3 regions of the Cellulosimicrobium sp. CpK407 genome follow, and region 3 is predicted to be linked to each of the others. Evidence: riboswitches for the same ligand, from Rfam matches in the RefSeq annotation. Region 3 holds a riboswitch; each other region holds the start of a gene.

Region 1 (10,221 bases), on a different contig from region 3:
CCGGGCCCCTACGCGGTCGTCGACCTCGGCGGCGGCTCGACCGAGCTCGTGCTCGGCACGACCACGCCCGACGCCGCGTTCTCCATGGACGTCGGGTGCGTGCGCATGACGGAGCGGCACCTGCGCTCCGACCCGCCGACCGCGGACGAGGAGGCCGCGGCCCGAGCCGACGTGCGGGCCGCGCTCGACGAGGCGGCGGCCGTCGTCCCGCTGGGGGAGGCGGCGACGCTCGTGGGCCTCGCCGGGTCCGTCACGACGGTGACGGCCCACGCGCTGGGCCTCGCACGGTACGAGCGGGAGCGGATCGACGGCGCCGTGCTCCCGGTCGACGCGGTCCTCGCGGCGTGCGACGACCTGCTCCACCGCTCGCGCGCCGAGCGCGCCGCGCTCGGCTTCATGCACCCGGGCCGCGTGGACGTCATCGGCGCGGGCGCGCTCGTGTGGTCGGAGGTCGTGCGCCGCGTGCGCGACGACGTCGCCACCGCGGGCGGTTCGCTCACCGAGGTCGTCACGAGCGAGCACGACATCCTGGACGGGATCGCCTGGTCCCTCGCCTGACCCGCCCGCCGAACCCGGGGTCGCTCCCTACCCACGCCGAGGCCTGGGGAGCGACCCCGGGTTCGGCTTCTCCTCGACCAGCATCGGAGTGTCGGTGTGCGTGGTACTGCGCATCGCGCGGTAGTGTGCATCGCGTGAGCCCGTCGTGTCGGCGGGCCGAGTGCCGGGACGGACCAGGGCCACGCCCGACGGAGGGTCGGATGGACACCACGCAGCTGCTCAAGGGGGTGCTCGACGCCGCGGTCCTCGCGGCGGTCGAGGCCGAGGACGGGTACGGGTACGACGTCGTGCGACGCCTGCGCGCGGCGGGGCTGGACGACGTCGGCGACGCGTCGGTGTACGGGACGCTCCGGCGCCTGTACGCGAGCGGGGCGCTGACGACGTACGTCGTGCCGTCCGACGCCGGCCCGCACCGCAAGTACTACGGGATCAACGCGCAGGGGCGGGCGATGCTCGACCTGCACCGCAAGGAGTGGCAGACGTTCGCGGGCACCGTGTCCGCGCTGCTGCGGACCGGAGAGGTGGCCGCCTGATGAGCACGACGACGCCCGCGCAGCAGCCCGCCGGGGCGCCCGTGGGCCTGGCCTTCTACGGGCACGTCCACGCGTACGCGCAGCAGGTGCGCGCGCACCTCGCCGACCTGCGGCCGGAGCAGGTCGAGGAGCTCACCGACGGGCTCGAGGCCGACCTCGCCGAGGCGGTCGTCGACGCGCCGGGCGCGCTGCCGCGCCGCAGTGGTCCCGCTCGTCCGCTGCCCGTCGGCGGCCCGGCCGACCCGGGCGGAGCCGTCGCCGACGACACGAGCCTCGACCTCGTCGCGTTCTTCGGCCCGCCCGCCGAGTACGCCGCCGAGCTGCGCGCCGCGGCGGGGCTCCCGCCGGTCGCCGCGCCGGGCGGCGCGCGCCGCCCCCGCATCGGGCTGCGCGGGCGGTTGCTCGTGCTCGGCGGGATCCTGTCGTCCGGGTGGCGCTCCCTGTGGCGGCCCGTCACCTCGACGCCCCAGTGGGCCTCCGTCATGGAGTTCCTGCGGACCCTGACGCCCGCGTGGTGGATCCTGCGCGGCTGGGTCGTGGCGACGCTCCTGCTCGCGCTGCTCGGCGGCTACCAGGTCGCGGTCCTGCCGCGGGACCTCTCCGCACGGGTCGTGCTGCTCGCCGCCGTGGTGGTGAGCGTCCAGTGGGGTCGGGGTCGCTGGCTGCCCACGACCTGGCTGCCCAAGGTCGTGCGCCCGCTATCCGTCGCGGCAGCCGTCGCGGCGGTCCCGACCGTGCTCTACGTCACCGCGGCGAGCGCCTCGGTCTCCGTGTCCGGGTGGGACAGCGGCTACCAGCAGGGGTGGGCCGACGCGAGCGGCGGGACGCAGCCCGTCTCCTACGGCGGCCCCTCGGGGCCGGGCGGCGACGGCGTGTGGGTCGACGGGATGCAGGTCTCCAACCTGTTCGTCTACGACGCCGCGGGAGACCCCGTGCGCGACGTCCAGATCTTCGACGACCGCGGCCGCCAGGTGCGCACCGTGACCGAGGAGGGCGCCTACGGCCCGTGGTCGGTGCCGGACGTCGAGGGCGCGTGGTACTTCCAGCCGACGCTCTCGACGGACGGCCGCGAGCGCTGGAACGTCTACCCGCTGCGCGCGGTCGCGGAGGAGGACGTCGAGTACGCGGACGGCGACGGGCGCCCTGTCCCGGCGACGGGCACGCGCACGCGCGAGATGCCGTGGCCGTTCCTCAAGGCGCCCACCGCGGTGCCCTCCAGCGTCGGGGCGGACGACGCGACGTCGGGCACGGGCGAGCCGGGCGCCGGCGACGCCGACGACCCCGCGCCGTCCGGCGACGCGACGGACCCGGCCGAGGGCACGGCACCCGAGCCCGCGCCGACCCCGCCCGCGGGCGGCACGCAGCCGCAACCGACGGGACCGACCCCCGTCGTCGGCGCGATCGGCTGACGGAAAGGCGCCGAGCCCGGGATCGCTCCCCAGCCGGGGGTCGCCGTCGGGAGCGACCCCGGGTTCGGCGCCGTCCGTGCCGCGCGGAATGTCGGGTCTGCCCGGTGCGCAGGGCGGGCGTGGGGCGCGTCACGCCCGTCTGACGGACGCTCCGGCTCGCCTGTGCCGCAACCGGTAATACTCTGGAACCATGCCTCAGAATGACCTGACCTCGGTCAGCCGTGCCCAGACCGCTTCGCCGCGGCCCCGCAAGGTGCCCCGCGTCGTCGTCCTCGGCGGCGGCTCCGTGGGTCTGTACGCCGCGCGCCGACTGCGCAAGAAGCTCGGTCGCCGCGAGGCGGCGATCGTCGTCGTCGACCCGCGCCCGTACATGACGTACGCGCCCTTCCTCCCCGAGGCGGCCGCGGGCTCGATCGACGGCCGCGACGTCGTCGCGCCGCACCGCCGCGCCCTCAAGGGCGTCGACGTGCTCCAGGGCAAGGTCGTCTCGATCGACCACGCCGCGCGCCGCGTGACGATCCACCCGGAGGAGGGCGACGACTACTCGGTCACGTACGACCATCTGATCGTCGGCCTCGGCTCGGTGTCGCGCACGCTCCCCATCCCCGGGCTCGCGGAGAACGCGATCGGCTTCAAGAACGTGGAGGAGGCCATCGCGGTCCGCAACCACGTGCTCAACCGCATGGACGTCGCGTCGTCCACGTGGGACGAGGGGCTGCGTCGCCGCATGCTGACGTTCACGTTCGTGGGCGGCGGGTTCGCGGGCGTCGAGGCGATCGCCGAGATCGAGGACATGGCGCGCTACGCGACCCGCAACTACGCGACGATCGAGGAGAAGGACCTCCGCTTCGTCATGATCGAGGGCGCCGGGCGCATCCTGCCCGAGCTCAGCGAGCCCATGGCGGGCTATGCGCTCGAGGAGCTGAAGAAGCGCGGGATCGAGTTCCACCTCAACACGTTCCTGTCGTCGTGCGTCGACGGCCACGTCGTCACGTCGACGGGCGTCGAGTTCGACTCCGACACGATCGTGTGGACCGCGGGCGTCAAGGCGAACCCGGTCATCAAGGAGGCGTCCGACCTCCCCGTGGACAAGATGGGCCGCGTCACGGTGCTCCCGACGCTCCAGGTCGCCGACGCCGACGGCAACGTCGTGCCGAACGCGTGGGCCGCGGGCGACTGCGCCGCCGTCCCGGACGTGCTCAACCCGGGCAAGTTCTGCCCCCCGAACGCGCAGCACGCGATCCGCGAGGCCACGCGCCTGGCCGACAACCTCGCGCTCGAGCTGCACAGCGAGAAGCCGGTCGAGTACCGCCACAAGAGCGTCGGCACGGTCGCGTCCCTCGGCCTGTACAAGGGCGTCGCGGAGCTGTTCGGCGTGTTCAAGCTGCGCGGCGTGCTCGCGTGGCTCATGCACCGCAGCTACCACGTCATGGCGATGCCGACGGGCAACCGCAAGATCCGCATCTTCATCGGCTGGATCGGGCAGTTCCTCCTGGGTCGCGAGCTCGTGTCGCTCGGCTCCCTGCACGACCCGCGCGCGGAGTTCCGCGCCGCGTCGGTGCCGCCCAAGAAGGACGGCGAGCCGGTCAAGCAGACCGCGCAGGGCTCGGCCGCCGCGGCCGAGGCGGGCGTCTCCGCCGACGCGGACGAGAAGGTCCCGGCCAAGGCGTCCTGACCGCCGTCCGGGGGCGACCCCGGAGCCGTGCCCGACGACGAGGGGCGAGCCGCCGGTGCGGCTCGCCCCTCGTCGCGTCCCGACGTGTCCGGCGCCTCCTCGGCAGGCGTCGACCGTCCCGGCTCGGTCCGCGGTCGCGGTAGATTCGGGCCGCGCCCCCATGGCCCAACTGGCAGAGGCGGCCGGCTTAAACCCGGCGTGTTCCGGGTTCGAGTCCCGGTGGGGGCACCGACGTCACGAGAGCCCGGTCGGGCCCTCGGGCTCGGGCGGCGGCGCGGCCTCCTGGCCGAGGATCACGACGGTGCCGTCCGGGTCCTGCACGCGCGCGACGCGCTCGCCCCACGGCTGGTCCGTGGGCGGCTGGAGCACCGGCACTCCGGCCGCGGCGAGGTGCTCGACGGCCCGGTCGCAGTCGTCGACGTACACCCACAGCGCGGTGCGCGCGACGCCGGCGGGCATCGTGCCGTCGTCGAGCCCGATCCCGAGCGGCGAGCCGCCGACGTGCACGCTCACGTACACGGGCGCGCCCTCGTCGGGGAAGGCGTACTCGACGGTCCCGCGCAGCAGGTCGCGGTAGAAGACGAGCGACCGCTCCACGTCGGCCACGGAGAGGATCGGGAAGAGGCTGCGGAACATCGGCCTGGCTCCTCGGTGCGCACGGGTGGGTGCTCCCATCGTGCGCGCCCGGCGTCGGGTGCGCTCCCCGGGCCGGGCCGGGCCGGGCCGGGCCGCCGCCGTCGGGTCGGCCGCCCGCGCCTGCGGTCAGGCGGCGGTCCGCCCCAGGGCGTCGTCGAGGAACGCGCGGACGTCGGCGAGCTCGCGCGCGTCGATGCCGTGCGCGAGGCCGGGGTAGACGCGCTCGACGAGCGTCGTGCGGCCCGGCAACCACGCGGTCGTCCGCTCGATCGCGTGCGGCGCGATGACGCGGTCCTCGGCCCCGCGGCCCCAGAACACGGGCGGCCGGGACGCGGCGAGAGCGGCGTCCGCGGGCTGCTCCGCGGCCTGGACGAACCCGCCGAGGACGACGGTCGCCGCCACGCGCTCGGGGCGCGTGCGCAGGAGCTGGGTCGCCATGAGCCCGCCCTGGGAGAACCCGACGGGGACGACCGGCCGGTCGGTGCCGAGCTCGGCGTCGACCCACGCCCAGACGGCCTCGGTCGCGCGCGCCACGGACTCCGGGTCGGGGTCGCCCGGCGTGACGATCGGGAACCACGCGAAGCCGCCGTGGGGGAGAGGGAGCGGGGCGCGCAGCGAGACCCACGGCGCGCCCAGGTGCGGGCCGAGGCCCGCGAGGTCGTGCTCGTGCGAGCCGTACCCGTGCAGCAGCACGACGACGGGCCCCGCGGCGGGCTGTCCTGCCGGGCCCGGGTCGGGGCGGACGGCGACGAGCGCGGTGGCCGCGCTCATCGCGCCAGGAGCTCGTCGGTCGTCGTGCCGGGCACGGCCAGCGTGACGCGCGTGCCCCACGGGTCGTGCACGACGACGGAGCGGCCGTCGTCGGCGTGCTGCAGGCCGCGGGCCCGCAGGCGGGCGACGAGCGCGTCGAGGTCGTCGCGACCGGGGACGGTGACCGCGACGTCGCCGAGCCCGAGGCTCGCGGCGCGCGGGCCGGCGCCGGCGCTGTTCCAGACGTTCATCGCGACGTGGTGGTGGTACCCGCCGGCGGACGCGAACAGGGCGCCGCTGTACTCGGTGACCGTGGCCTCGAACCCGACGGCGTCGACGTAGAAGTCGCGCGCGGTCGCGATGTCGCCGACCTGGAGATGGACGTGCCCCACCCGCCCGGCGAGCGCGGGCCCGGCGTCGAACGTCTCCTGGTCGAGGTGCGTGCGCAGGTACGCGTTCGGGTCCAGGTACTCGGTCGCCATGACGATCTGGCCGCGCTCGCGCACCCACGTCTCGCGGGGGCGGTCGGTGTACAGCTCGACCCCGTTCCCCTCGGGGTCGGTGAAGTAGAACGCCTCGCTGACGAGGTGGTCGCTCGACCCGACGAACGCCCCGCGACGGTCCTGCGCGGCCCGGTAGACGGTCGCGGCGAGGCTCGCGGCGTCGTCGAACAGGAACGCGGTGTGGAACAGGCCGGCCTGACGCCGGTCGACGGCGGGCAGACCGGGCGTGTGCACGAGGCGCAGCATGGGCGTCGTGCCGCGGCCGAGGACGCGGTGCACCTCGGTGCCGCGCGAGCGCTCCTCGAGCGGGGCCAGCGCGAACGCGCCCGTGTAGTAGGACGTCATCTGCTCGAGGTCGCCGACGCGCAGCGTGACGGCGTCCATGCTCGTGGACGGGGACAGGAGGCGGTCGGTCGGCGCGCCCGGGGTGCTCGTGGTCATGTCTGCTCCAACTGTTGTCGCTACAACTATATTCCACCACGCCGTCGGGCGGTCCCGACACGCGGGGCGCTTCCTTGCTAGGGTCGCCGCGAACCACGCGGGGCGTCCCGCCCGGGCGACCGGGCCGAGGGACTGAGACGAGCGGTACGGCCGCCCGGACCCGTCGAACCTGATCTCGCTAGCACGAGCGGAGGAACGTGGGCATGACGACGCCTGCTGCCATCACCCTGAACCCTGTCCTCGCGGACGACCCGACCGCGCTCGTCCGGCCGGGGGAGACCGGCTTCACGGTCGACCTCGCGCGCCGGTACGCGCACCTCTTCGACGAGTTCTACGACCACCCGTTCCTCGCCGGGCTGCGCGACGGGTCGGTCGAGCCGGACGCGGTGCGGCACTACGTCGGCCAGGACCACCAGTACCTCACGGCGTACCTGCGCTGCTACGGGCTCGGCATGGCGCTCGCGCCGGACCGCGAGTGGGCCGCGTACTTCCACGAGAAGGCCGGGTTCCTGCTCGACGACGAGTCGCACGCCCACCACGCGATGTGCGACTTCCTCGGCGTGGCCTACGAGGACGCGCAGACGAACCGCCTCGCCCCGAGCGCGCAGGCGTACGTCGACCACATGCTCGCCGCGGGCCGCGACTCGCTCGGCGTGCTGCTCGCCGCCCTCCTGCCGTGCCCGTGGACCTACATCTGGTCGGCGCGGCGGTTCTGGCTCGCCGAGCGCGAGACGACGCCCGGCGCGATCGGGGACGACCACCCGCTCGCGGGCTGGTGGGAGTTCTACGCCGCCGAGCGCACCGAGGGGGTCCTGGCCGACCTGCGCGAGCGGCTCGACGCGCTCGCCGCCGACGCGGGCGAGGCGGAGCGCGCCCGCATGGAGCGCGCGTTCGAGCTGAGCTGCCGCCACGAGATCCGGTTCTGGCAGATGGCGTGGTCGCTCGAGCGGTGGTGACGTCCCTCCCGGACCGGTGAGCGCCCGACGTCGGGCCTTACGCCAGGAGCAGATCCTCGCCCGGGTGCCTCGGCACCCGGGCGGGGCGCGGGTAGCGTGACCGCATGGACGCGACGAGCGCGGTGCCGAACGCAGGGCCGAGCGGAGTGCCGGGCGGAGTGCCGGCGAGCCCCCGGTCCCGGGAGGGCGGTCGGCCGGAACCGCTCCTGCGCCACGTGATCGGCGGCATCCTCCGACGGGCCCGGCTCGCGCAGGGTCGGACGCTCGTCGACGTCGCGGCTGCCGCACGGGTCTCGACCGCTTACCTGTCCGAGGTGGAGCGCGGCCGTAAGGAGGCGTCGTCCGAGGTCCTGGCCGCCGTCTGCGGCGCCCTCGGCCTGCGCCTCGTGGACCTCGTGGCTCGCACGGGGGAGGAGCTGCGCCCGCTCGCCCCCGTGCGCGTGCTCTCCTCCGTCCGGGAGCGCGGTGCGCTCTCCGCGCCGCGGGACCCCGCACCCGCCAGCGAACCCGTGCGCGACCTCCCGGTCGCGCGCACGACGCTCGCGGCGCGGGCGACCGTGCGCGCCGCCGACGTGCTGCTCCTCGCGGCCTGACTCCCGCGGGGCCGGCCGCACCGGCTGACGCGCGGCCGGCACGGGGCCCGCACCTGGCCGGCTCCTGGTCGGCACCGCGTGTCGCGCCCCGGCGCGGCGCGGCGGGCGCCGCTACCGTCGAGGGATGACGGAGCCGCAGACCGCGCACGGCACGGCAGAGCAGACCGCCCCGGCCCTCCAGGAGCTCGTCGACGACGCCGCGTTCCTCTCGCACGAGCACCAGCTCCACCTCGTCGACCGCCACGGCGACGACGCGTGGGGCGCCGAGATGGCCACGGGGACGTTCACCTTCACCGCACCGGACGGCGGGACGACGACGTGCCGGCTCCAGTTCCTCGGCACGGCCGCGCCCGGCCCCGGGAGCTGGATGTGGGCGTGGAACAACGTCAACGACTTCCCGGACGACGTGCTGCGCGCCGCCGAGAAGACCCGCGAGACCGGCCTGCGCGAGGCGACCGAGGCGGAGCTGCCGCTCACCGACGACCTCCCGTACCGCCTCGCGCTCGCGGCGAAGGCCGTCACCGGGACCTGGACCCACTACAGCGCACCCGTCGGCGGCGGGACGCGCGCCTGGTTCCTCCTCGACGCCGACGATCTCGCGCTGCCCGCGCCGAGCGTGCCGCGCGTCGTGCGGGTGCTGAGCGAAGGCCTGCTGTCCGTGACGGTCGTCGACCACCGGCGCGCCGTCGCGTCCTACGCCGTCGCTCGCGGGCTCCGGACGGCGCAGGGCGACGGCGCGGTCGAGCTCGCCCTGCCCGACGGGAGCGTGACCGTCCGGTTCGACGAGCGCGGCCGCATCGCCGGCATCGCGGCGACGGGGCGCGCGGTGTCCGCGCCGGCGCACGATCCCGAGCCGGGAGCAGCGGATCCGGACGCCCACGCGCCCGGCGCGGACACCGCCGTCGACCCTGACGTGGACTCCGCGGACGTGCCCGACGCGGACACCGCCGACGTGCCCGACGCGGACACCGCCGATGTCCCCGACCCGGACGCTGCCGAGGTGCCGGAACCCGGAGAGCCCGCGTCGACGGAGGAACCGGGCCTGGCGGCCGAGCCCGCGCAGGAGCCGCGTCGACGCTCCTGGTTCCGGCGACGCGGGTAGGCCCCGTGCGGCAGCGCACCGCGAGTGCTGCGTCTGCGGCCGAGAGATGCGTCCCGGGACGCGTCCGTCGACCGCGGACGCAGCGCTCGACCCGGGTTCAGGCCGCCGCGGCGAGCTTGCGCGACGTGACGACGGCGTCCGCGACGCCGTACTCGACGGCCTGGCGCGCCGTGAGCACGAGGTCACGGTCGGTGTCCGCGCGCAGGCGCTCGACGGTCTGCCCCGTGTGACGCGACAGGACCTCCTCCGTCTCGGACCGGATCCGCAGGATCTCCTCGGCCTGGATCGACAGGTCGGAGATCGTGCCCTCGCCGCCGCCCGAGGGCTGGTGCAGCAGCACGCGCGAGTGCTCGAGCACGAACCGCTTGCCCGGCGTCCCCGCCGCCAGCAGCACGGCCGCGGCCGAGGCCGCCTGGCCCATGCAGATGGTCGACACGTCGCAGCGGACGAACTGCATCGTGTCGTAGATCGCCATGAGCGCGGTCGCGGAGCCGCCGGGGGAGTTGATGTACAGGCCGATCTCCTGGTCCGGGGCGTCCGACTCCAGGTGCAGGAGCTGCGCCATGACGACGTTCGCGACGCCGTCGTCGATCTCCGTGCCGAGGAAGACGATGCGCTCCGACAGGAGGCGGGAGAAGACGTCGAACGCGCGCTCCCCGAGCGGGGTCTTCTCGACGACGGTCGGGATCGTGTAGCTCGCCATCACAGTCCCACCTTCCGGGCCGCGCGGGCGGGACGGACGTCGTCGACGGACTCGACGATCCGGTCGACCATGCCGTAGTCGAGCGCCTGCTGCGCCGTGAACCAGCGGTCGCGGTCGGAGTCGTCCGCGATGGTCTCGACGCTCTGGCCGGTGCTCTCCGCGGTCAGCCGGTGCATGAGCCCCTTGGTGTACACGAGGTTCTCGGCCTGGATCGCGATGTCGACGGCGGTGCCGCCGATGCCCGCCGACGGCTGGTGCATCATGATGCGCGCGTGCGGCAGCGCGAACCGCTTGCCCGGCGTCCCCGCGCACAGCAGGAACTGCCCCATGCTCGCGGCGAAGCCCATCGCGACGGTCGAGAC
Region 2 (10,221 bases), on a different contig from region 3:
TGCGGAGGGGGCCCGGGCTCAGCCCGGGACACGTCCAGTCCGGGAACACCCTGCTCCTCGTGGCGCTGGCGGTCATGGTGGTGGCGGTCGTGGTCCTGCTCTGGCCGGCCCGCGACCCTGCGCCGACGGCGGCGCCCGCGCGCGAGCCGGCGGGGGCGGTCGCGTGAGCCTCGCCGTCCGCATCGACCTGGACTCCCCGACGCCGCACTACGAGCAGCTCCGCGCCCAGCTCGCGGCCCTCGTCACGGCGGGCGACCTCGCCGACGGGCAGCGCCTGCCCACGGTGCGGGCGCTCGCGAACGACCTGGGGATCGCGCCGGGCACGGTCGCGCGGAGCTACCGCGACCTGGAGGCCGCCGGGCTCGTCACGACGCGGCGACGGGTCGGGACCCTCGTGACGGCTCCGGCCGCGATGCTGTCGCGTGCGGCGGTGACGGACGCGGCGGCGCGCTTCGTCCGCCTGGCACGCGACCACGCGCTGACGGACACCGAGATCCGTGACGTCGTCGCGGCGGCGCTGCTCGTCGAGGGGCGGCCCGACGACGGCCGGTCCGGTGACGACCTGTCCGCGACGGTCTCAGCCGGCTGACGCGCCGTCCGTCGTCGTGCCGGCCCCGGCCCCGACCGCTGTCCGGGACCGGGCAACGCGCCGCGTCCGCAGCGCCGACGGCAGGCCGAGGCTCGCGAGCAGCGCGTCCGCGGCGGCCGCGAGCAGCACGGTCGTGAGCACCTGCACGACGACCGTCGCGACGATCTCGAGCGGGCCGACGAGCGCGCGCCAGGCGACGATGCCCGGCTGGCCGACGACGGCCTGCGCGGCCGTGTAGACGACCTGCTCGCCGAGCGTGAGGAGGGCGAACGCGACGCAGAAGAGCAGCACGGCGCTCCACCGGCTGCGCCACAGCATGCCGACCGCGCCCACGAGGCCGCCGAACCGCCGGCCGGGGTCGAGCATGAGCTCCCACGCTCTGCGCGCGCCGCTCTCGCCGAGCGTCCGGTTGAACCGGTCGACGACGCGCGTCGCGCGGCCCGCCGGCTCGCCGCCGTCCTGCGTCGCGTGCGCGGGGTCGACGACGTCGATCGCCTCGACGCCGTAGACGATCGTGCCGAGGGTGAGCCAGGCGAGCGGCACGACGAGGCCGGTGACGACGCCCGCAAGGAGGAGCGACGTCGTCGGGCCCAGGGCGTCGGCGAGCGGCTTGAGCACGTCGACGCGCGCCACCACGCCGTCCCACCACGTCGTGGTCTCGACGACGACGACGCGCGACGTCCACCACTCGCGCACGCGGCCGACGACGGCTGTCACGGTGAACGCGCCGACGACGATCCACACGACCTCGCAGTAGCCCGCCGCGATGCGGACCGCGGCCGAGCGTGCGCTGCGCCGCGTGTCGCCGCCCGCGGCGGAGATGCCGCGGTCGACGCGCTTGGCGAGACGTTCGAGCAGCGTCCGGGCGAGCAGCGCGCCCGCGACGACGAGCACGACCGTGAGCCCGAAGCCCTCGGGGATCGGGCTCGCCGTCTCGATCCCGGACCCGGCCGCGAACGCGTGGTCGAGCGCCGCGGAGTCGATGTACGACTGCCAGTCGGACGAGAGGCCGCCGTAGAACTCGTAGATGACGAGGTACGGGACGAGGACCGACGCGATCGAGCCGAGGAGCGCCCGGACCTCGAGGCGGTCGCGCTCCGTCCGCGGCTCGCGGCGCAGGACGTGCAGCATGACGACGATCCCGACGACCGTCGCGAGCGGCGAGAAGCACAGCACGAGCAGGCCGAGCACGCCGGACGACGGGGCGACCGCGAGCGCCGCCCGCAGCGCGAGCTCGTGCACGACCTCGGCGAGGAGCGCGACCGCGGCGAGCGCGGGCCAGTGCCGGGACAGCAGGCGGCCGGCGTCGGCGAGGACGCGCACGCCGGATCGCAGGACCGGGTCCTGGGGGACCGGCGTGGCGCTCGCAGGGGTTGCCGGTGGGGCCGTCACGCGCGCCAGGGTACCGGGGCGGGAGTGCCGGGCGCTGCCGGCCCGCGAGCGCCTCGCCCGCGGGCGGTGGCGATCACGTCGGCGGGGCGGACGGGTCGGCTCCGAGGGCTCCCCGCACGATCGCGCGGGCGAGGCGGCGGGTCGTCTCGCGGTCGACGTCTCCCGGGGCGTTGACCAGGGAGAACAGCGCGCCGCCGTAGAGGGTGACGAGCAGGGGGATCGCGTCGGGCGGGACGTCGAGCCCCAGCGTGGCGTGCTCGTCGGCGGTGAACGCGGTCGCGACGGAGCCGAGCCGCGCCAGCGCCGTGGCGAGCGCCGGGCGGCGGCGCGCCTCGAGCTGGAGCTCGAAGATCGCGAGGTACCGCTCGCGCGACGTCGTGACGGCGTCCTCGAGGGATGCGGCGAGGAGCTCGGTCAGCGGCTCCGGGGAGCCGGAGACGTCGAGTGTCCGGTCGATCCGCCGCATGGCGGCGAGGTGCAGGTCGACGACGCGCTCGGCCGCGGCGACGAGCAGCTCCTCCCGGCTGCGGACGTAGTTGGCCGCGGTGCCCGCCGGGAGCCCTGCGGCGCGCTCGACCGTGCGATGGGTGAGGCCGTGCACGCCGTCCGTGGCGAGGAGGGCGACGGCGGCGTCCGCGAGAGCGGCCCGCCGCCCGGGGTTGGTCCTCGGCATGGCTGCCAGTATGGCAACATCGGTACTGCAACGCCCGTAGTGGTATGTGCGCTCGGGCTCGTCGACCTGGAGGCACCCATGACCCCTACCGCGATCGTCGTCGGAGCCGGGATCGCCGGTCTCGCGTCCGCGATCTCTCTCGCGGGCACGGGGTGGGGCGTCACCGTCCTCGAGCGCTCGCACGCGCTGGGCGAGGTCGGCGCGGGTTTCGCCATGTCGCGCAACGCGGTCGCGGCGTTCCGCGGCCTCGGGTTCGACGACGACGCCGTCGCCCGGCTCGGGTACGCGACCTGGGCGGGCGGGACGTGGGACCTCTACGGGCGCCCGATCCTCACGCTGCCCGGCACCCCCGAGGTGCGCGCGTCCGTCGGGCTGGTCGGCGTCCACCGGCGTCGGCTCCACGAGGCGCTGCACCGCCGGGCGACCGACCTGGGCGTCGAGATCGTCACGGCGACGCCGGTGACCGCGCTGGATCCCGGCGACCCCGCCGGGTCGCCCGCCGTCGTCGCGGGTCGGGAGGCGGACCTCGTCGTCGGCGCGGACGGGATGCGCAGCGCCGTCCGCGCGACCCTGTTCCCGGCGAGCGTGCCGGTGTACAGCGGCTACTCGAGCTGGCGCGCGATCACCCCCGGTGCCTGGGGCGCGGAGGCCCTGACCCAGTACTGGGGCGCGCACGCGGAGTTCGGCCTGCTGCGCACCGCCGCCGACGAGACCTACTGGTACGGCTACGTCGCGATGCCCGAGCGGACGCGGCTGGACGACGAGCTGGGCGCGGCCCGTGAGCGGTTCGCCGGGTGGGCGCCGCCGGTGCAGGAGGTCCTCGCCGCGACGTCGCCGGACGCCGTCCTGCGCCACGACGTGCACCACCTGCCCGGCGGCCTCCCGCGCTACGCGACGGGCCGCGTCGTCCTGGTCGGCGACGCCGCGCACGGCACGCTCCCGACGATGGGGCAGGGTGCGGCGACGGCGCTGGAGGACGGGCTGTGCGTCGGCCTCCTGGTCGGGTCGCCCGTCGCGGCGGGCGGTCGGCTCGCCTTGGCGCTCGCGGGGTACGACGCCGCGCGCCGGCCCCGGTGCCGGGCGCTCGCCCGGGCATCGGTCGCGACGGGTCGCTTCGGCTCGCACCTCGGCGGTGGCTGGCGGCAGACCGTCCGGAACGGGCTCATGCGCCTGACCCCGGCCTCCGCGGTCACGCGCGGGGCGCGCGCCGCGATGGGCTGGACCCCGCCCGAGCCCGCGGCCCCGGTGCGCTGACTCCGGCGCCGACGTCCGCCGTCGGGCGCGCCGAACCCGGGGTCCCTCCCCACGTCGTGACGATCGTGAGGAAGGACCCCGGGTTCGGGCGGCGGCTACGACGCGCGCGACGCGAGGCGGGCGACGACGCGCTTGGCCTCCTTGCCGGCGAACCGGCGCGCGAGGACGCCGACGCCGGCGGCGACGGCCGCGAAGGTGACGGCGGAGACGATGCCGACCTCCTCGTCGTCGAGGTCCTTGGGGGCGTCGTGACCCGTGACCTTCGCCCAGACGAACGTGACGAGCTTCTGCGCCACCCAGCCCGCGGCGAACGTGAGGGCGACGGTGCCGACCTTCACGGCCAGGGTCTGCTCGGTCTCGGTCGTGTCGGCCACGAGGGTCCTCCGTGAGTCGGGGCGCCGGTCGGCGCGGGCGTGCTCCCACCGTAGTGCGAACGGTCGGCGCCCGCGTCGCGCGGCGCGCGCACGTGGCCACGGCCCGACGTCGCGAGACGCGAGAAGTGGCCCTCTGGACGCCACCGTGGAGGGCCACTTCTCGCCTCTCGTCACCGCCCTCGCGTCACTCCTGGCTCACCGCGTCGAGCACGGGCAGCCGGGCCGCGCGCGTCGCGGGCCAGACCGCCGCGACGACCCCGACGACGGCGGCGAGCGCGAGCATCGCCCCGAGCTGGGCCCACGGCACGGCGAGGGTCGTGAAGCCCTCGTCCGCGAGGACGGACGGGAGCGCGGCGGCCAGGCCGGTCCCCACGACCAGCCCGACCGCCGTCCCGAAGACCGCGACCAGCACGGACTCGACGACGATCGTCGTGGCGAGCTGGGCGCGCCCCAGCCCGACGGCGCGCAGGAGCCCGATCTCGCGCGTCCGCTCGACGACGGACAGGGCGAGCGTGTTGACGATCCCGAGCACCGCGACGAGCACGGACAGGCCGAGCAGCGCGTAGACGATCGCGAGGATCGACTCGACCTGGGACGCGACCTCCCCGGCGAACTCGTCGGCGTCGAGCACGCTCGCGACGACGTAGGGCGCGACGGCCTCGGTCACCGCGCCCCGCACGGCCGCGAGGTCGGCGCCCGGCTCGACGTCGAGGAACAGCATCTCGGGGGTCGTCGCGCCGACGGCCGAGGCGACGTCCGGCGGCAGGAGCATGTCGACCGAGAACGCGTGGGAGTCGATCACGGCGCCGATGCGGACGTCGTGCGCCGGGAGGTCGGGCCGGGTGGGGTCGGCGATCGTCACGACGTCGCCGAGCGCCCAGCCGTGCTCGTCGAGCGCGTCCGCCATGACGGCCGCCTCGCCGCGCGCGTACGCGTCGAGGTCGCCCTCGACGGCCGTCGTGCGGACCGAGCGGCCGAAGCCCTCGGCGGGGAACCCGACGACGAGCTGCGGCTCGCCGTCGACGACGACCTGCCCGTACGTCGTGAGGTCGACGGACGCGACGCCGGGCACGGCGCGCACGTCGGTCGCGACGCCCTCGGGCAGGTACGGGGTCGCGGACCGGACGACGAGGTCGGCGGCCGTCTCCTCGTCGACGATGCCGGTCACGGACTCGCGTGCCGAGAGCGCGAGGACGGACGTCGTCGACACGAGCGCCATCCCCACGACGAGCGCCCCTGCGGTCGCGGCCGTGCGCCGCGGCTGGCGCGTCACGTTGCCGCGCGCGAGCCCGCCGAGCGGCCGGACCAGCGCGACGAACGGCGCGGCGAGGACTCCGAGCACGGGACCGACCGCGAGCGGGGAGAGCAGCAGCACGCCCGCGATCACCCCGACGGCGCCGAGCCCGAGGAGCGGCGCGCCGCCGCTCCCGACCACCGCTGCGCCCACCACGAGACCGGTGCCGGCGAGCAGGGTCAGCGTCCCCGCAACCACCCGGGCGACGCCCGGGCCGGCTGGCCGCACGACGTCGGCCCGCATCGCCTCGACGGGCCGGACGAGCGCCGCGTGGCGCGCGGGCAGGGCTGCCGCCACGACCGAGACCACGACACCGACGACGAGCGGGACCACGATCCCGGCCGTCGTCACGGGCAGCGAGCCGGCGAGCTCCATGCCCACCGCGCCGAGCCCGGCCCGCGCGAGCTCGGCGAGCCCGAACCCGGCCGCGACGCCCAGCACCGCGCCGACGACCCCGACGACCGCGGCCTGCCCCAGCACCGAGGCGAACACCTGCCCGGGCGACACCCCGACGGCGCGCAGGAGCGCGAGCTCGCGCGTGCGGCGGCGCACGTGCATCGCGAACGTGTTGGTGATGATGAACGTGCCGACGAACAGCGCGAGCCCGGCGAACACGAGCAGGAACGTCGAGACGAAGCCGAGCTGGTCGGCGACGGCGCTGCTCGTCTCGTCGCGCAGCTCCGCGCCCGTCACGGCCTCGGCGCCGTCGGGCAGCGACGTCGCGACGGCGTCGCGCAGCGCCTCGGGCGAGACGCCGTCGGCGGCGTGCAGGGCGATCGACGGCACCATGCCGTCCGGCGCGTACGTCGCGGCCGCGGTCGCCGCGTCGAGCAGGACGATCGTCGCGCCCGCCATGGGCGCGGACAGCGAGAGCTCGCCGACCACGCGCACCGGGCGCACCGCGTCCCCGAGCACGACGTCGGTCGTGTCGCCCACGGCGAGCCCCGACGCCTCGAGCGTCGCGGACTCGAGCGCGACCTCGCCGCCGTTCTCCGGCGCCCGGCCGTCGACCACGCGCGGCCCGCGGTCGCGCGGGTCGTACCCGACCGCCATGCTCGGCGCCTGGGTGCTCAGCACCGCGGTGCCGTCGGCGCCCACCAGGACGGCGGGGCCGCTCACCTCCGCGAGCGCGAGGTCGACGTCGTCGCGCTCGTCGAGCGTGCCGGCCAGGTCGGCCGGGACGAGGCTCCGTGCGCCACCGAGCTGCGCGGACGACGACTCGAGCGCGGACCCGGCGGTGGCGGCGCCGCGCACGTACGCGTCGGCCTGGATCGACGACGCGACGATGCCGTCGAACGTCGACGCGAGCATCGCGCGCAGCGCGAACGTGCCCGTGACGAACGCGACGCCGATCGTCACCGCGAGCACGGACAGCACGAGCTGCGCGCCGTGCGCCCGCACGCCGCGCAGCGCGATCCGGCCCATCATCGGACGGCCGCCGGTTCGTGGGTGACCGGTGCGGCGTGTGCGCCCGCCGACGCCCCCGGCGTGAGGGAACCGAGCGTGTCGAGGACGGCCTGCGGCGTCGGGTCGCGCAGCTCGGTCACGAGGCGCCCGTCCGCGAGGAACAGCACGCGGTGCGCGTACGACGCCGCCGTCGGGTCGTGCGTGACCATGGCGACGGACTGGCCGAGGTCGTCCACCGAGGCGCGCAGGAAGCCGAGCACCTCCGCGGCGGCGCGCGAGTCGAGGTTGCCGGTCGGCTCGTCCGCGAACACGACCGCCGGCCGGGACACGAGCGCCCGCGCGCACGCGACGCGCTGCTGCTGCCCGCCCGAGAGCTCCGCCGGGCGGTGCCCGAGCCGCGGGCGCAGGCCGACGGCGTCGACCACGCGGTCGAACCACTCCCGGTCCACGGGCCGGCGCGCGACGGCGAGCGGGAGCACGATGTTCTCCTCCGCCGTGAGCGTCGGCACGAGGTTGAACGACTGGAAGACGAACCCGATGCGTGTGCGCCGCAGCCGCGTCAGGCGCCGCTCGCTCATCGCCGAGACCGTCTCGCCGTCCACGACGACGGTCCCCGCCGTGGGGGAGTCCAGCCCGGCGAGGCAGTGCATGAGGGTCGACTTGCCCGACCCGGACGGGCCCATGATCGCGGTCAGGCGTCCCCGTTCGAGGTCGACGTCGACGCCGTCCAGGGCGCGGACCGTCGCCTCGCCGCGCCCGTAGGTCTTCACGAGCCCCCGCGCGGTGGCGATCACGGGCCGCTCCGGCGTCGTCCCGGCGTCTCCCGCAGCGCTCTCGGCGTTCTCGGCGTTCTCGGTGGACGTCGCGACGGTCGTCGTCGCACCCGTCGTCCCAGGTCTGCTGCTCATCGGTCCTTCCCCTCCTGCGTCGTCGGCCGGGTGTCCCGGTCCGGTCGTCTCGACCCTCCCGCGGCGGTGCGCCCCGGGGCATCGGGGACCGGCCCGGAACCCCTCCCTGGTCGCCGCGGGGCCGCGCTCAGGGTTCTCTCAGGGGGATTCCCCAGGCGCGGCCCGGTGTAGGCTCGACGGGAACGACAGGGGAGCTCCTGGAGGAGCTGAGAGTGCGGACCACCGCAGACCCTCGAACCTGATCCGGTTAGCACCGGTGGAGGAAGTCGGGAATCTCGATCACCTGCTCGTGCGGTCGCCCGCGCTCGCGGGGCACGGTCGCGCGAGCCGGTGGACCCCTCCTGAACGTCCTGGGAGGACACATGCAGCGCACGACCGCCCGTACCCGCCGGAGCGCCCTCGTCACGGGCGCGGGCACGACCCTCGCCCTCCTCGCCCTCGCCGCGTGCAGTGGCGGCGAGGACGCGACCTCAGGCTCCGGGGGCGACGACACGTCGTCGGGCACCGGGGGCACGGTCACCCTGGTCACCCACGACTCCTTCGCCGTGAGCGACGAGGTGCTCGCCGCGTTCGAGGAGGAGAGCGGGCTCACCGTCGAGCAGGTCGCCCCCGGCGACGGCGGCGCGCTCGTCAACCAGCTGATCCTCACCAAGGACTCGCCGCTGGGCGACGTCGTGTTCGGGATCGACAACACGTTCGCCTCGCGGGCGATCGACGAGGGCGTCCTCGCGCCCTACACGCCGGAGGGCCTGTCCGACTCGGCGGCCTCGTACGCCGTCGGCGACGGCGACGAGCTCACGGCGGTCGACCTCGGCGACGTGTGCGTCAACGTCGACCACGCGTGGTTCGCCGACGCCGGGATCCCGGAGCCCGTCTCGCTCGAGGACCTCGCGAAGCCGGAGTACGAGGACCTCCTCGTCGTGACCAACCCGGCGACGTCGTCGCCCGGTCTCGCGTTCCTCCTCGCGACGATCGGCGCGTTCGGCGAGGACGGCTACGAGGACTACTGGGCCGACCTCCGGGACAACGGCGTCAAGGTCGTCGACGGGTGGTCCGACGCGTATTACGTCGACTTCTCCGGCTCCGAGGGCGCCGGGCCGCGCCCGCTCGTGCTGTCGTACTCGACGTCGCCCGCGTTCACGCTCACCGAGGACGGCTCCGCGTCCACGACCGGCGCGCTGCTCGACACGTGCTTCCGCCAGGTCGAGTACACGGGCGTGCTCGCGAACGCGAAGAACCCCGAGGGCGCGCAGCAGCTCGTCGACTTCCTCGTGAGCGAGGCGTTCCAGGCCGACGTCCCGGAGCAGATGTACATGTACCCCGCCGACGACTCCGTCGCGCTCCCCGACGGCTGGGCCGAGTTCGCCCCGCTCGCCGACGAGCCCTTCGAGGTCGCGCCCGCCGACGTCTCGGCGCACCGCGACGAGTGGATCAAGGCATGGACGGCCACGGTCGTCGACTGACGCCCGGTGCGCGCTGCGTGACCACGCCTCTACCTCGCGAGGTAGAGCCCCGGTCTGCCGAGGTAGAGCCGTGGTCGCGCGAGGTAGAGCCGTGGTGAGGGGTCGGGCGGTCTGGCGGGGCGGCGTCGGACGCGCGGTGCTGTGGGGTCTGGCGGCGGCGGTGCCGCTCGCGTTCCTCGGGGTGTTCTTCGCGTGGCCGGTCGTCACGCTCGTGGCGCGCGGGTTCGTCGGGGACGACGGCGGCCTCGACCTCTCGGGGTTCGCGGAGGTGTTCTCGCAGCCGCGGACGTGGCGGATCCTCGGCCTCACGCTCTGGCAGGCGGTGCTCGGCACGACGTTCTCGGTGCTGCTCGGCGTGCCCGGCGCGTACGTGCTGTACCGGTGCCGGTTCCCCGGGCGGCGGGTCGTGCGCGCGCTCGTCACGGTGCCGTTCGTGCTCCCGACCGTCGTCGTCGGCGTCGCGTTCCGGTCGCTGCTCGTGCAGGGCGGCCCGCTCGGGTTCCTGCGGCTCGACGAGACGTTCGCGGCGATCGTCGTCGCGCTCGTGTTCTTCAACTACTCGGTCGTCGTGCGCACGGTCGGCGGGCTGTGGGAGCACCTCGACCCGCGCGCCGAGCAGGCCGCCCGGGCGCTCGGCGCGACGCCGTGGCGCGCGTTCCGCACCGTGACCCTCCCGGCGCTGACTCCCGCGATCGCGAGCGCCGCGTCGATCGTCTTCCTCTTCTGCGCGACGGCGTTCGGCGTCGTGCTCGTGCTCGGCGGCATCCGCTACGGGACGATCGAGACGGAGATCTGGATCCAGACCACCCAGTTCCTCGACCTGCGCACCGCGGCGGTGCTGTCGGTCGTGCAGCTCGTCGTCGTCGC
Region 3 (10,221 bases):
GCTCGCGCTGTTCGGCGTGCACGGGGAGAGCGTGTTCGACCGGGTGACCACGGGGGCGCCCTCCATCCCCGGCTCGGACAGCGAGCGCGCGACCGAGATCCTCGCCGAGAACGACGAGGGCGGTCCGGAGATCACGCTGCTGGTGAGCGAGGTCGCCCCGGGGGACGCGCAGGTCGTGGAGGCGATGACCGAGGTGAACGCGGACCTCGTGGCGATCGAGGGCGTGGACACGGTCATCAATCCCTACGTGATCCCCGGCGGGGTCGAGGACCCGGCCGCGCAGTCGCTCGTCGCGAGCGACGGGGACGGGTTCCTCACCGTGGTGACGCTGCGCACCGACCTCGACGCCGAGCGCACGGACGCCGTGGCCGAGCGCGTCGTCGAGCAGCTCGAGGCGGTGCCCGGCGTCCTCGCGGAGGCGGCTCCGGACGCGGCCGGGGACGCGACGGGCCTCGTGGGCTCGAACGCGCTCATCGTCGACGCCATCACGGGGCAGGTCGAGGAGGACCTGACGACGGGCGAGAAGGTCGCGCTGCCGGTCGCGCTGCTCATCATGGTGCTCGTCTTCGGCGGTTTCCTCGCCGCCGCGATGCCGATGGCGGGGGCCGTCGCGTCCATCGGGACGGGCCTGGGCGTGCTGCTGGGGCTCACGTACGTGCTCGACGTCGACGCGTCCGTGGTCAACGTCGTCACCTTGCTCGGGCTCGGGCTCTCGATCGACTACGGGCTGCTCGTCGTGTCGCGGTTCCGGGAGGAGCTGCACCGGCTGGTCGCCGCGGGCGACGACCCGTCCCTGCGCCGACGTCGCGGGGACGGCGTGGTCCACGCCGCGCTGATCCGGACGATGGAGACGGCGGGCCGCACGGTCGCGTTCTCGGCGCTCACGGTCGCGATCTCGATCGCCGGGCTCATGGTGTTCCGCCCGGACATCCTGCGGTCGGTCGGCGCGGGCGGCCTCGGCGTCGTCCTCGTCGCGGTGGCGACGGCGCTCACGCTCGTCCCCGCGCTCCTCGCGTTCTCCGGCCGCCGCCTCGCGAAGCCGGGGATCCTCGGCCGGATCCCCGGTCTGCGCCGCGTCCTCGCCCGGACCGCGGACGTGCAGTCCGACGAGGGTGCCTTTTCCCGCCTCGCCGCGCGCGTGCAGCGCCACCCGGTGTGGGTGCTGCTGACGACGGTCGTCGTGCTCGTCGTCCTCGCGCTGCCCGTGCTCGGCCTGCACATGCGCAACTCGGGCATCGAGCTGCTGCCCCAGGGGTCCCCGCAGCGGGAGTTCGTCGACGAGCTCGCCGCGCAGTACCCGTCGAGCGAGAGCGCCCAGGTCGTCGCCGTGGTCGACGCGAGCGTCGAGGACGCCCAGGCGTGGGCCGACGAGGTCGCGGGGCTCGACGGCGTCGCGAGCGTCGACCCCGCCGCACCGCTCGGCGACCACGCCGTCGTCGGCGTGCACGTCGACGCGGACGACGCCGGCGGGGCGGAGGCGGTGTCGGTCGTGCGAGAGGTGCGCGCCACCGACCCGGGGTTCGAGGTGTGGGTCACCGGGCAGGCGGCCGGGCAGGTCGACTTCCTCGACGCGCTCGGCGAGCGCGTGTGGTGGGCCGTCGGGATCGTCGTGGGCGCGACGCTCGTGCTGCTGTTCCTCATGACGGGATCGGTCGTCGTGCCGGTCAAGGCGCTGCTCACGAACGCGCTCTCGCTCGCGGCCTCGCTCGGCGTGCTCGTGTGGGTGTTCCAGGACGGGCACCTGGAGGGCCTGCTCGACTTCTCCTCGGTCGGCGGGATCGAGACCTACGTGGTCGCGCTGGTCGTCGCGTTCGCGTTCGGCCTCGCGATGGACTACGAGGTGTTTCTGCTCGCGCGCGTCAAGGAGCTCTACGACGCCGGCCATCCCAACGACGAGGCCGTGCGCCTCGGGCTCCAGCGCTCCGGGCGGATCATCACGTCCGCGGCGGCGATCATCATCGTCGTCTTCGCGGGCTTCGTCTTCGGCGACCTCCTCGTCATCAAGGAGGTCGGGTTCGCGCTCGCCGTCGCGGTGCTCATCGACGCGACGATCGTCCGCCTGCTCCTGGTCCCCGCGACGATGACGCTGCTCGGCCGGTTCAACTGGTGGGCGCCCCGCCCGCTGCGCTGGGTGCACCGCAGGCTCGCGATCACGCACTGAGCGTCCGCGCGGGCCGCACCGCCGGACGCCGCCCTCAGCGGCGCGGCTCGAACTCCTCCGACGAGCGCGTCGTCGCGCGCCACGACGTCCAGGACGTCCCAGCCGTCCCGCTCCGCACGGACGACCGGGTGGTCCGCCCAGCGGCCCAGGCTCGGTACGACGCGCGAGGGCGCGCCGACCCGGTCGTCGCGGGTCGGCGCGCCCTCGCGCGCGGTGCGGGTCGTCATGCCTCCGGCGTCGGCTCTCCCGCGTCGCTCTTCGGTGCGGCGGGCTTCGCATCGACGCCCGCCTCCTTGCGCTGCTCGGGCGTGATCGGCGCGGGCGCCTGCGTCAGCGGGTCGAACCCGCCGCCCGACTTCGGGAACGCGATGACGTCGCGGATCGAGTCCGACTTCGTCAGCAGCGCGACGATGCGGTCCCAGCCGAACGCGATCCCGCCGTGCGGGGGCGCGCCGAACTTGAACGCGTCGAGGAGGAAGCCGAACTTCTCCTGCGCCTCCTCCGGCCCGATGCCCATGACATCGAACACGCGCTCCTGCACGTCGCGGCGGTGGATACGGATCGAGCCGCCGCCGATCTCGTTGCCGTTGCAGACGATGTCGTACGCGTACGCGAGCGCCTCGCCCGGGTTCTGCTCGAACGTGTCGACCCAGTCGGGCGTGGGCGACGTGAACGCGTGGTGCACGGCGGTCCACGCGGAGTTGCCGAGATCGACGTCGTCGTCCTCGCCCGTCGGCTTGAACAGCGGCGCGTCCACGATCCAGACGAACGCCCAGGCGTCCTCGTCGATGGCACCCGTGCGCTTCGCGATCTCCTGGCGTGCGGCGCCGAGCAGGGCGCGCGAGTCCGACGTCTTGCCCGCGGCGAAGAACACGGCGTCGCCCGGCTGCGCGCCGGTCGCGTCGCGCAGACCCTCGCGCTCGGCGTCGGACAGGTTCTTCGCGACGGGGCCGCCGAGCGTGCCGTCCTCGCCGAACGTCACGTACGCGAGGCCGCGAGCGCCGCGCTGCTTGGCCCACTCCTGCCACGCGTCGAACTGGCGGCGCGGCTGCGACGCCCCGCCCGCCATGACGACCGCGCCGACGTACTCCGCCTGGAACACGCGGAACGGCGTGTCCTGGAAGTAGTCCGTGAGCTCGACAAGCGGGTTGCCGAACCGCAGGTCCGGCTTGTCCGACCCGTACAGCCGCATGGCGTCGTGGAAGGTCATGCGCGGGATCGGGGTCGGGATCGTGTACCCGATGAGCTCCCACAGCGCGACGAGGATCTTCTCGGCGAGCGCGATGACGTCGTCCTGCTCGACGAAGCTCATCTCGACGTCGAGCTGCGTGAACTCGGGCTGGCGGTCGGCGCGGAAGTCCTCGTCGCGGTAGCAGCGCGCGATCTGGTAGTAGCGCTCCATGCCCGCGACCATGAGGAGCTGCTTGAAGAGCTGCGGCGACTGCGGCAGCGCGTACCAGGAGCCGGGCGCGAGACGCGCGGGCACGAGGAAGTCGCGCGCGCCCTCGGGCGTCGAGCGCGTGAGGGTCGGCGTCTCGATCTCGACGAACTCCTCCGCGTCGAGCACGCGGCGCGCGGCCTGGTTGACCTTGGCGCGCAGGCGCAGCGCGTGCGCGGGCGCGGGGCGGCGCAGGTCGAGGTAGCGGTGCTTGAGGCGCGCCTCCTCGCCGATCGTCTCGGTGTCCGCGAGCGCCGTGGAGACCTGGAACGGCAGCGCCTCGGACGTGTTGAGCACGACGACGTCGCTCGCGACGACCTCGATCTCGCCCGTGGGCAGGGCCGCGTTCTCGTTGCCGTCGGGTCGGCGCGAGACCTCGCCCGTGACCTGGAGGACGAACTCGTTGCGCAGCGGGTGCGCGACGGCCTCGTCGCGGATGACGACCTGGGCGATGCCGGACGCGTCCCGCAGGTCGATGAAGGCCACGCCTCCGTGATCGCGCCGACGGTCGACCCAGCCCGTGAGGGTGACGGTCTGACCGGTGTGCTCGGCCCGCAGTGAGCCGGCCGTTCGGGTGCGCAGCACGGAGGGTTCCTTCCAGGTGGGCGGTGGGGGTCGCGCTCCCGGGGCGGGCGCGCGTCCGGACGAGTCTAGTGCGGGCGGGCGCGCTGCTCGACCGGATACCGTGGCGGTGCCGCCGCTCCACCGGCGCTCCGACCGTGTCGTGCGTCCGGGCCGGCGGCACCGGCGCGCGCCGACCGGCCCGCCGCCCGCACGAGGAGGGGTGATCGTGGCACGCACCATCGCGACGAACCGGCGCGTCGAGCGCGACGAGCTCGAGCAGTTCCTGCGGTCCCGGCACGACGGCGTCCTCGTCACGACGCGCGCCGACGGGCGGCCACAGCTCAGCCCCGTCACGTACGGGGTCGACGACGCGGGCCGGGTCGTCGTGTCGACGTACCCGGAGCGCGCCAAGGCGGTCAACGTGCGTCGCGACCCGCGCGCGTCGCTGCTCTCGCTGGGCGAGCGCTTCTCGGACCCGTGGGTGCAGGTCGACGGCGAGGCCGAGGTGATCGACCTGCCCGAGTCCGTCGAGCCGCTCGTCGACTACTACCGCTCCGTCAGCGGCGAGCACCCGGACTGGGACGAGTACCGCGAGGCCATGGTGACGCAGGGCAAGTCGCTCGTGCGCCTGACGATCACGCGCTGGGGCCCGGTCGCGACGGGCGGGTTCCCGGCGCGCCTCGCGGACGGCTGACGATCCCGCCGGCGCGGCGGCGTAGCGTGCCGACCATGCCGATCACCCTGTGCGTGATGCTGTGGCCCACCGAGGGCAGCGCCGACCTGCTGAGCGAGTACGAGGACGTCGTCCTCGCGCTCGTGCCCGCGCACGGCGGGCGCGTGCTGTCGCGCGTGCGCGCGCTGCCCGGTCAGGAGGCGTCGCTGCCGACCGAGGTGCAGGTCATCGAGCTGCCCGATGACGACGCGCTCGCCGCGTACCTGGCCGACCCCGCCCGGGTGGCGCTGGCCGACCTCAGGGACCGGGCTGTGGCACGGACGGACATCGTCCGTGTCGGTGCCGTCCCGCACCGCGACCAGCCCTCCTGACCCGGCCGTCGGACGCGCGCCGGCGTCGCGGTCGCGGTGTCGCCCGGACGGTGCCACCAGGTCAGAACAGGACCTGCTCCACTCCCCCGCCGACGACGTCCAGACCCCCGCCGTCCACCGGCATGCCCGCGAGCGCGCCGCCGTGGCCACGCCGGTCGGATTCCTGAGGCGACCCGGCGAGGCTCCCCCTCGGGTAGGCGCCGTCCGCCGGCGGCCCCGGGTCGCGGTGACCGTCCCCGAGACCGCCGAGCTCGCCCCGGCGGTACCGCCCCTCGACGCCCGCGGGACCGCGGTGGCCGGACACCGCGAAGCCGCGCGCCTCGAGCATCGGGCGCACGCGGTCCCACAGCCACGAGCGGTACGCCTTCGAGGCGTACGCGCCACGGGCGTAGACCCGCTCGTAGCCGGGGACGAGCTGCGGGTGCTCGCGCGCGAGCCAACCGAGGTACCACTCGCGCGTCCCGGGCTTGAGGTGCAGCGGCAGCACGGTGACCCCCGTGGCCCCGGCGTCCTTCACGGCGTCGAGCAGGTCTGTCAGCGCGTGCGTGGAGTCGGTGAGCCACGGCAGCACGGGCGCGACCATGACGCCGCACGGCAGGCCCGCCTCGCGGACCGCGCGGATCAGGTCGAGGCGGGCGCGCGGCGAGGGCGTGCCGGGTTCGACGCTCGCCTGGAGCGTCGGGTCCAGCAGCGCGAGCGAGACGCCGATCCCGACCTCGACGCGCGAGGCGGCGTCGGCGAGGAGCGGCAGGTCGCGGCGCAGGAGCGTGCCCTTGGTGAGGACCGATAGGGGCGTGCCGGAGCCCGCGAGCGCGTCGATGATGCCCGGCATGAGGCGGTAGCGCCCCTCGGCCCGCTGGTAGGGGTCCGTGTTCGTGCCGAGCGCGACGGGCTCGCGACCCCACGACGCGCGGGCGAGCTCGGCGCGCAGCACCTCGTCGACGTTCACCTTGACCACGACCTCGCGGTCGAAGTCGTCGCCCGCGTCGAGGTCGAGGTACTGGTGGGTGGGCCGGGCGAAGCAGTTGTGGCTCACGACCCCGGCGGCGACGAAGTCCCGCGTCCCGGTGGTGATGTCGACGAGCTCGGTCTCCTCCCCCGGCCCGTCGAGCGCCTCGAGCGAGTCGACGCGCAGCGCCTCGTCGCCCGTGACGTCCCGGCCCTCGAGCGCGACCCGGCCGCCCGCGAGCGCAGCCGCCCCCGGGCCGACGAGGACGTCGCCCAGCGCCAGGTGGGCGCGGCGCCCGGCCCCGCCGACGACATGGCGCCAGCCCCGTTCGGTGAGGAACCGGTGGTCACCGCTCGCGACGAGGCGCGTGCCGTCCGCGAGGGTCACGCGGTACGCGCGCTTGCGGGTGGTCCAGCGGTCGAGCACGCGCGTGCGCACGTAGCGCCGGTAGGCGCCGTGCGGCGCGGTCCCCACGATCTCGTCGCCGACCCGCAGCTCGCCGATCGGTCGCTGCGTGCCGTCGGCGAGCAGCACCGGGGTGGACGGCGCGAGGCAGTAGGAGCAGGCGTGGCTGCACCCGCGGTACGGGTTGACCGTCCAGCGGAACGGCATGCGCGACATCGCCGGGACCTTCGACAGCGCGCTCTTGGCCGTCACCTCGTGGAACGTGATGCCCGCGAAGTCGGGCGTGCGCACGCTGCGCACGAGGCCCGCCCGCTCCAGCCCCGGGAGAGCGCCGTCGTCCGCGCCGAGCGCTTGTCCGTCCCACCTCACCCGCACATTCGAACAGGTGTTCGATCTCCAGGTCAAGCCCCGCGGTCCTCCCCGGGGGACGCCTGCTCCGCGTCAGCGGCGACCCGCACCCTGCGCAGGGCCGGTGCACGGGCGGCCCAGGGCCCGTCCCGCGGGCTGAGACGCCGGGATTGTCCGCGTGGCCCCGAGGGCCTAGGGTCGGGCCGAACGCCCCCGGGGAGCGCACGAGCGCTGAGAGTGCAGGCCGGACACCCGTCCCACCTGCAGACCCGTGGAACCTGATCTGGTTCGTACCAGCGAAGGGAGCAGGGCCGACGTCACCGTCCCCTGCGCGCTCGTGCCCGTGCGCCCCGCACGCGGCCGGGCGCGCCGGGCCCGGCGGTGGCGCGCCGTCGTGCACCCCTCGCCCCGGGGGCCCGACGGAGGGAACCCGCATGGCCGAGCCCCGCACCACCCCGCAGCAGGCGACCCCGACCGCCGCCGCACCCACCGACCAGCCGCCCACCGGATCGGCCGGCGTGCCGGCCGACCGGTCGGCCGGCGGGGTGCCCGGTCTCGCGGTCCGCCCGACCGGGCGCCCCGCACGGCGCCGCGGGCTGACGCTCCACGAGACGGTGCTCGTCGCCGTCCTCGGCGTCGTCTTCGGGTTCGTGTACTGGGCGTTCGTCCAGCTCTGGGCCCCGCTCCAGCTCGCGATGGGCCCCCTCGCGGACCTCGCCGCGAACGTCCTCGCGGGCGCGTGGATCGTCGTCGGCCCGCTCGCCACGTACATCGTGCGCAAGCCGGGGGTCGGCATCCTTGCCGAGACCCTCGCCGCGCTCGTCGAGGTCGTCTTCCTCGCGTCCCCCGCGGGGCCGCTGCTGCTCGTCGTGGGCCTGGTCCAGGGCGTCGGCGCCGAGCTGCCGTTCGCGCTCACGCGCTACCGCCGGTTCGGATGGTGGGTCTTCGTCGCGTCGGGCGTGAGCGCGGCCCTCGTCACGTTCGCCTTCAACGCCGTGCGCTTCGGCTGGATCGGTCAGGACTACGCGATGCTCCGGCTCGGGATCCAGGTCGTGTCGTGCGTTGTGCTGTGCGGCCTCGCGGCCCGCCTCCTCGGCGACGCCCTCGCCCGCACGGGCGCCCTCGACGCGTTCGCGATCGGCGCGGCCCGCCGTGGGTGAGGCGACCGCGCACGTGGCTGACGTGACCGCGCACGCGCGCGACGCTGTCACCGCCGCCGACGTGACCGTGCACCTCGGGCACCACGGCACCCGGGTGCTCGACGGCGTCGACGTCACCGTCCCGGCCGGGACGAGCCTGCTGGTCCTCGGCCCGTCCGGGTGCGGGAAGTCGACCCTCCTGCGCGCGCTGGTCGGCGTCGTCCCGCACACCCTCCCGGGCGTCGTCCTGGGCGGCCTCCGCGTGACCGGCGCCGACCCGCGCGAGGTGCCGCCGCCCGTGCTCGCCGCCCGCGTGGGCCTCGTCCAGCAGCGGCCCGGCGACCAGCTCTGCCTGGCGCGCGTGGACGAGGAGCTGCGGTTCGCGCTCGAGAACCGTGGCGCCGACCCCCGCACCACGGACGCCCGCGCGACCGCGGCGCTCGCCGCCGTCGGCGCCGCGCACCTGCACGACCGCGCGACCCACGCGCTGTCGGGCGGCGAGGCGCAGCGCGTCGCGGTCGCCGCGGCGCTCGTCGCCGAGCCGGAGCTCCTCGTCCTCGACGAGCCCACCGCGCTGCTGGACCCCGCCGCCGCCCACGACGTCGGGGCCCTCGTCGCCGGCCTCGCGCGCCGCCCCGGACCCGACGGCGGCGACGACGCCGCGCGGCGGCACCGCTCGGTCGTGCTCGTCGAGCACCGCCTGGACGACCTGGGCACGCTGCCGGACGCGACCCTGGTCCTCGGGCGCGACGGCAGGGTCGTCGCGCACGGCCCCACCGACCGCGTCCTGCGCGAGCACGCGCACGACCTCTCCGGGCTGGGGTGCTGGCTACCCCTCGCCGTCCGCCTCGAGCAGGCGGGCGCCCCGGGGCCGCTCGGCTCTCCCGAGACCGACGACTGGCTGGTCGACCTCGCGCGGTCCTCGCCCGCGCGCCCCACGACCACGGACCCGGCCGCGACCCCGGCCGGCGCGGCGCGCCCCGTGGCGCTCCGGGCCCGTGGCCTCGCCGTCCACCGGGGTGGACTCCGCGCGGGGCGGTCCCGGCACGGCGGCCCGGCCGTCGTGCGCGACGTGGACCTCGACGTCCGCGCGGGCGAGGTGCTCGCCGTCGTCGGTCCCAACGGGGGCGGCAAGTCGACGCTCCTGCGCGGCCTGGCCGGGCTCGAGCGCACCACGGGCGAGGTGGCGACCGCGACGGGCGAGCCCGTCGCGATGGTGTTCCAGGACCCCGAGCACCAGCTCGTCGCCCGCACGGTGCGCGAGGAGGTCGCCTGGTCGGCCCGGCTCGCCCGCGTCGACGACGTCGAGGCGCGCGTGGCCCGGACCCTCGCCGCGTTCGGGCTCGCGCACCTCGCCGACGCGAACCCGTACCGGCTCTCGGGCGGCGAGCAGCGGCGCCTGTCCCTGGCGACCGCGACCGTCCTGGACCCGCCGGTCCTCCTCGCCGACGAGCCCACGTTCGGGCTGGACCGGGCCCAGGCCGCCACGGTCGCCCACGTGCTGCGGGGGCGCGCCGACGCGGGCGGCGCCGTGGTCGTCGTCTCGCACGACCTCTCGCTCGTCGCGGCGCTCGCCGACCGGGTCGCCGTGGTCGTGGACGGCACGCTCGCCACGGTCGCGGAGCCGTCGGCGGTCCTCGCCGACGACGCGCTGTGCGCGCTGGCGGGCCTGCGCCGACCCCCGCTGCTCGACTGGTGGGCGCGCGTAGGCCGCGGTCGCGGCGTCGACCCGGGGGCGCTCGTCCGCGCGCTCGACGCGGCGTTCGACGCCCGGCACGACGTCGTGCCGGGCGCCGATCCCGGGACGGCGAGACTCGCGCCCACGGCCGCGGTCGCCGCGGAGGTCGCCCCGTGACCGGCCCCCGCCCGACCGCGCTCGAACGCTGGAACCCGACGGTCAAGCTCGCGACGGTGCTCGTCGTCTCGACGGCCGCGCTCCTCGTCACCGACCCGGTGACCCCGACGATCGGCTGGGTGCTCACCGTCACCGCGCTGCTGACGCTCGGACGCGTCCCCGTGCGGACCCTCGCGCTCGCCCACGTCCCGTTCGCGGTGTTCGCGACGAGCCTCCTGGTCGTCAACGTCGCCACCCGGCCCGGGGGCGACGCCGTCCCGCTGGGTCCGCTCACCGTCGGCGCGGACGGGCTGACGATCGGCGCGGCGCTCGCGCTGC

Evidence for each region. Region 3 has a riboswitch for thiamine pyrophosphate ahead of ABWU78_RS01930 (ECF transporter S component). Riboswitches for the same ligand answer to the same signal wherever they lie in the genome.
Region 1: another riboswitch for thiamine pyrophosphate. It lies ahead of ABWU78_RS15960 (TenA family protein); the one in region 3 lies ahead of ABWU78_RS01930 (ECF transporter S component).
Region 2: another riboswitch for thiamine pyrophosphate. It lies ahead of ABWU78_RS13360 (thiamine ABC transporter substrate-binding protein); the one in region 3 lies ahead of ABWU78_RS01930 (ECF transporter S component).

Annotation. Positions count from the first base shown of each region.
Region 1 covers NZ_JBGNYC010000041.1:28,494-38,714, forward strand. Annotated here, with positions in the region: gene ABWU78_RS15920 (Ppx/GppA phosphatase family protein) at 1-558, shown strand, start outside; gene ABWU78_RS15925 (PadR family transcriptional regulator) at 759-1,091, shown strand; gene ABWU78_RS15930 (hypothetical protein) at 1,091-2,500, shown strand; gene ABWU78_RS15935 (NAD(P)/FAD-dependent oxidoreductase) at 2,691-4,175, shown strand; tRNA gene ABWU78_RS15940 (tRNA-Leu) at 4,330-4,403, shown strand; gene ABWU78_RS15945 (VOC family protein) at 4,410-4,811, opposite strand; gene ABWU78_RS15950 (alpha/beta hydrolase) at 4,938-5,582, opposite strand; gene ABWU78_RS15955 (VOC family protein) at 5,579-6,505, opposite strand; TPP riboswitch at 6,594-6,718, shown strand; gene ABWU78_RS15960 (TenA family protein) at 6,709-7,461, shown strand; gene ABWU78_RS15965 (helix-turn-helix domain-containing protein) at 7,566-8,054, shown strand; gene ABWU78_RS15970 (DUF6882 domain-containing protein) at 8,179-9,156, shown strand; gene ABWU78_RS15975 (ClpP family protease) at 9,254-9,859, opposite strand; gene ABWU78_RS15980 (ClpP family protease) at 9,859-10,221, opposite strand, start outside.
Region 2 covers NZ_JBGNYC010000029.1:18,026-28,246, forward strand. Annotated here, with positions in the region: gene ABWU78_RS13320 (hypothetical protein) at 1-167, shown strand, start outside; gene ABWU78_RS13325 (GntR family transcriptional regulator) at 164-589, shown strand; gene ABWU78_RS13330 (hypothetical protein) at 578-1,981, opposite strand; gene ABWU78_RS13335 (TetR/AcrR family transcriptional regulator) at 2,055-2,654, opposite strand; gene ABWU78_RS13340 (FAD-dependent monooxygenase) at 2,733-3,908, shown strand; gene ABWU78_RS13345 (DUF4235 domain-containing protein) at 4,004-4,282, opposite strand; gene ABWU78_RS13350 (ABC transporter permease) at 4,467-7,001, opposite strand; gene ABWU78_RS13355 (ABC transporter ATP-binding protein) at 7,001-7,891, opposite strand; TPP riboswitch at 8,069-8,173, shown strand; gene ABWU78_RS13360 (thiamine ABC transporter substrate-binding protein) at 8,254-9,354, shown strand; gene ABWU78_RS13365 (ABC transporter permease) at 9,446-10,221, shown strand, end outside.
Region 3 covers NZ_JBGNYC010000002.1:167,454-177,674, forward strand. Annotated here, with positions in the region: gene ABWU78_RS01905 (MMPL family transporter) at 1-2,161, shown strand, start outside; gene aspS (aspartate--tRNA ligase) at 2,385-4,184, opposite strand; gene ABWU78_RS01915 (PPOX class F420-dependent oxidoreductase) at 4,390-4,857, shown strand; gene ABWU78_RS01920 (DUF1330 domain-containing protein) at 4,893-5,207, shown strand; gene ABWU78_RS01925 (Rv2578c family radical SAM protein) at 5,269-6,930, opposite strand; TPP riboswitch at 7,114-7,233, shown strand; gene ABWU78_RS01930 (ECF transporter S component) at 7,344-8,069, shown strand; gene ABWU78_RS01935 (ABC transporter ATP-binding protein) at 8,083-9,903, shown strand; gene ABWU78_RS01940 (energy-coupling factor transporter transmembrane component T family protein) at 9,900-10,221, shown strand, end outside.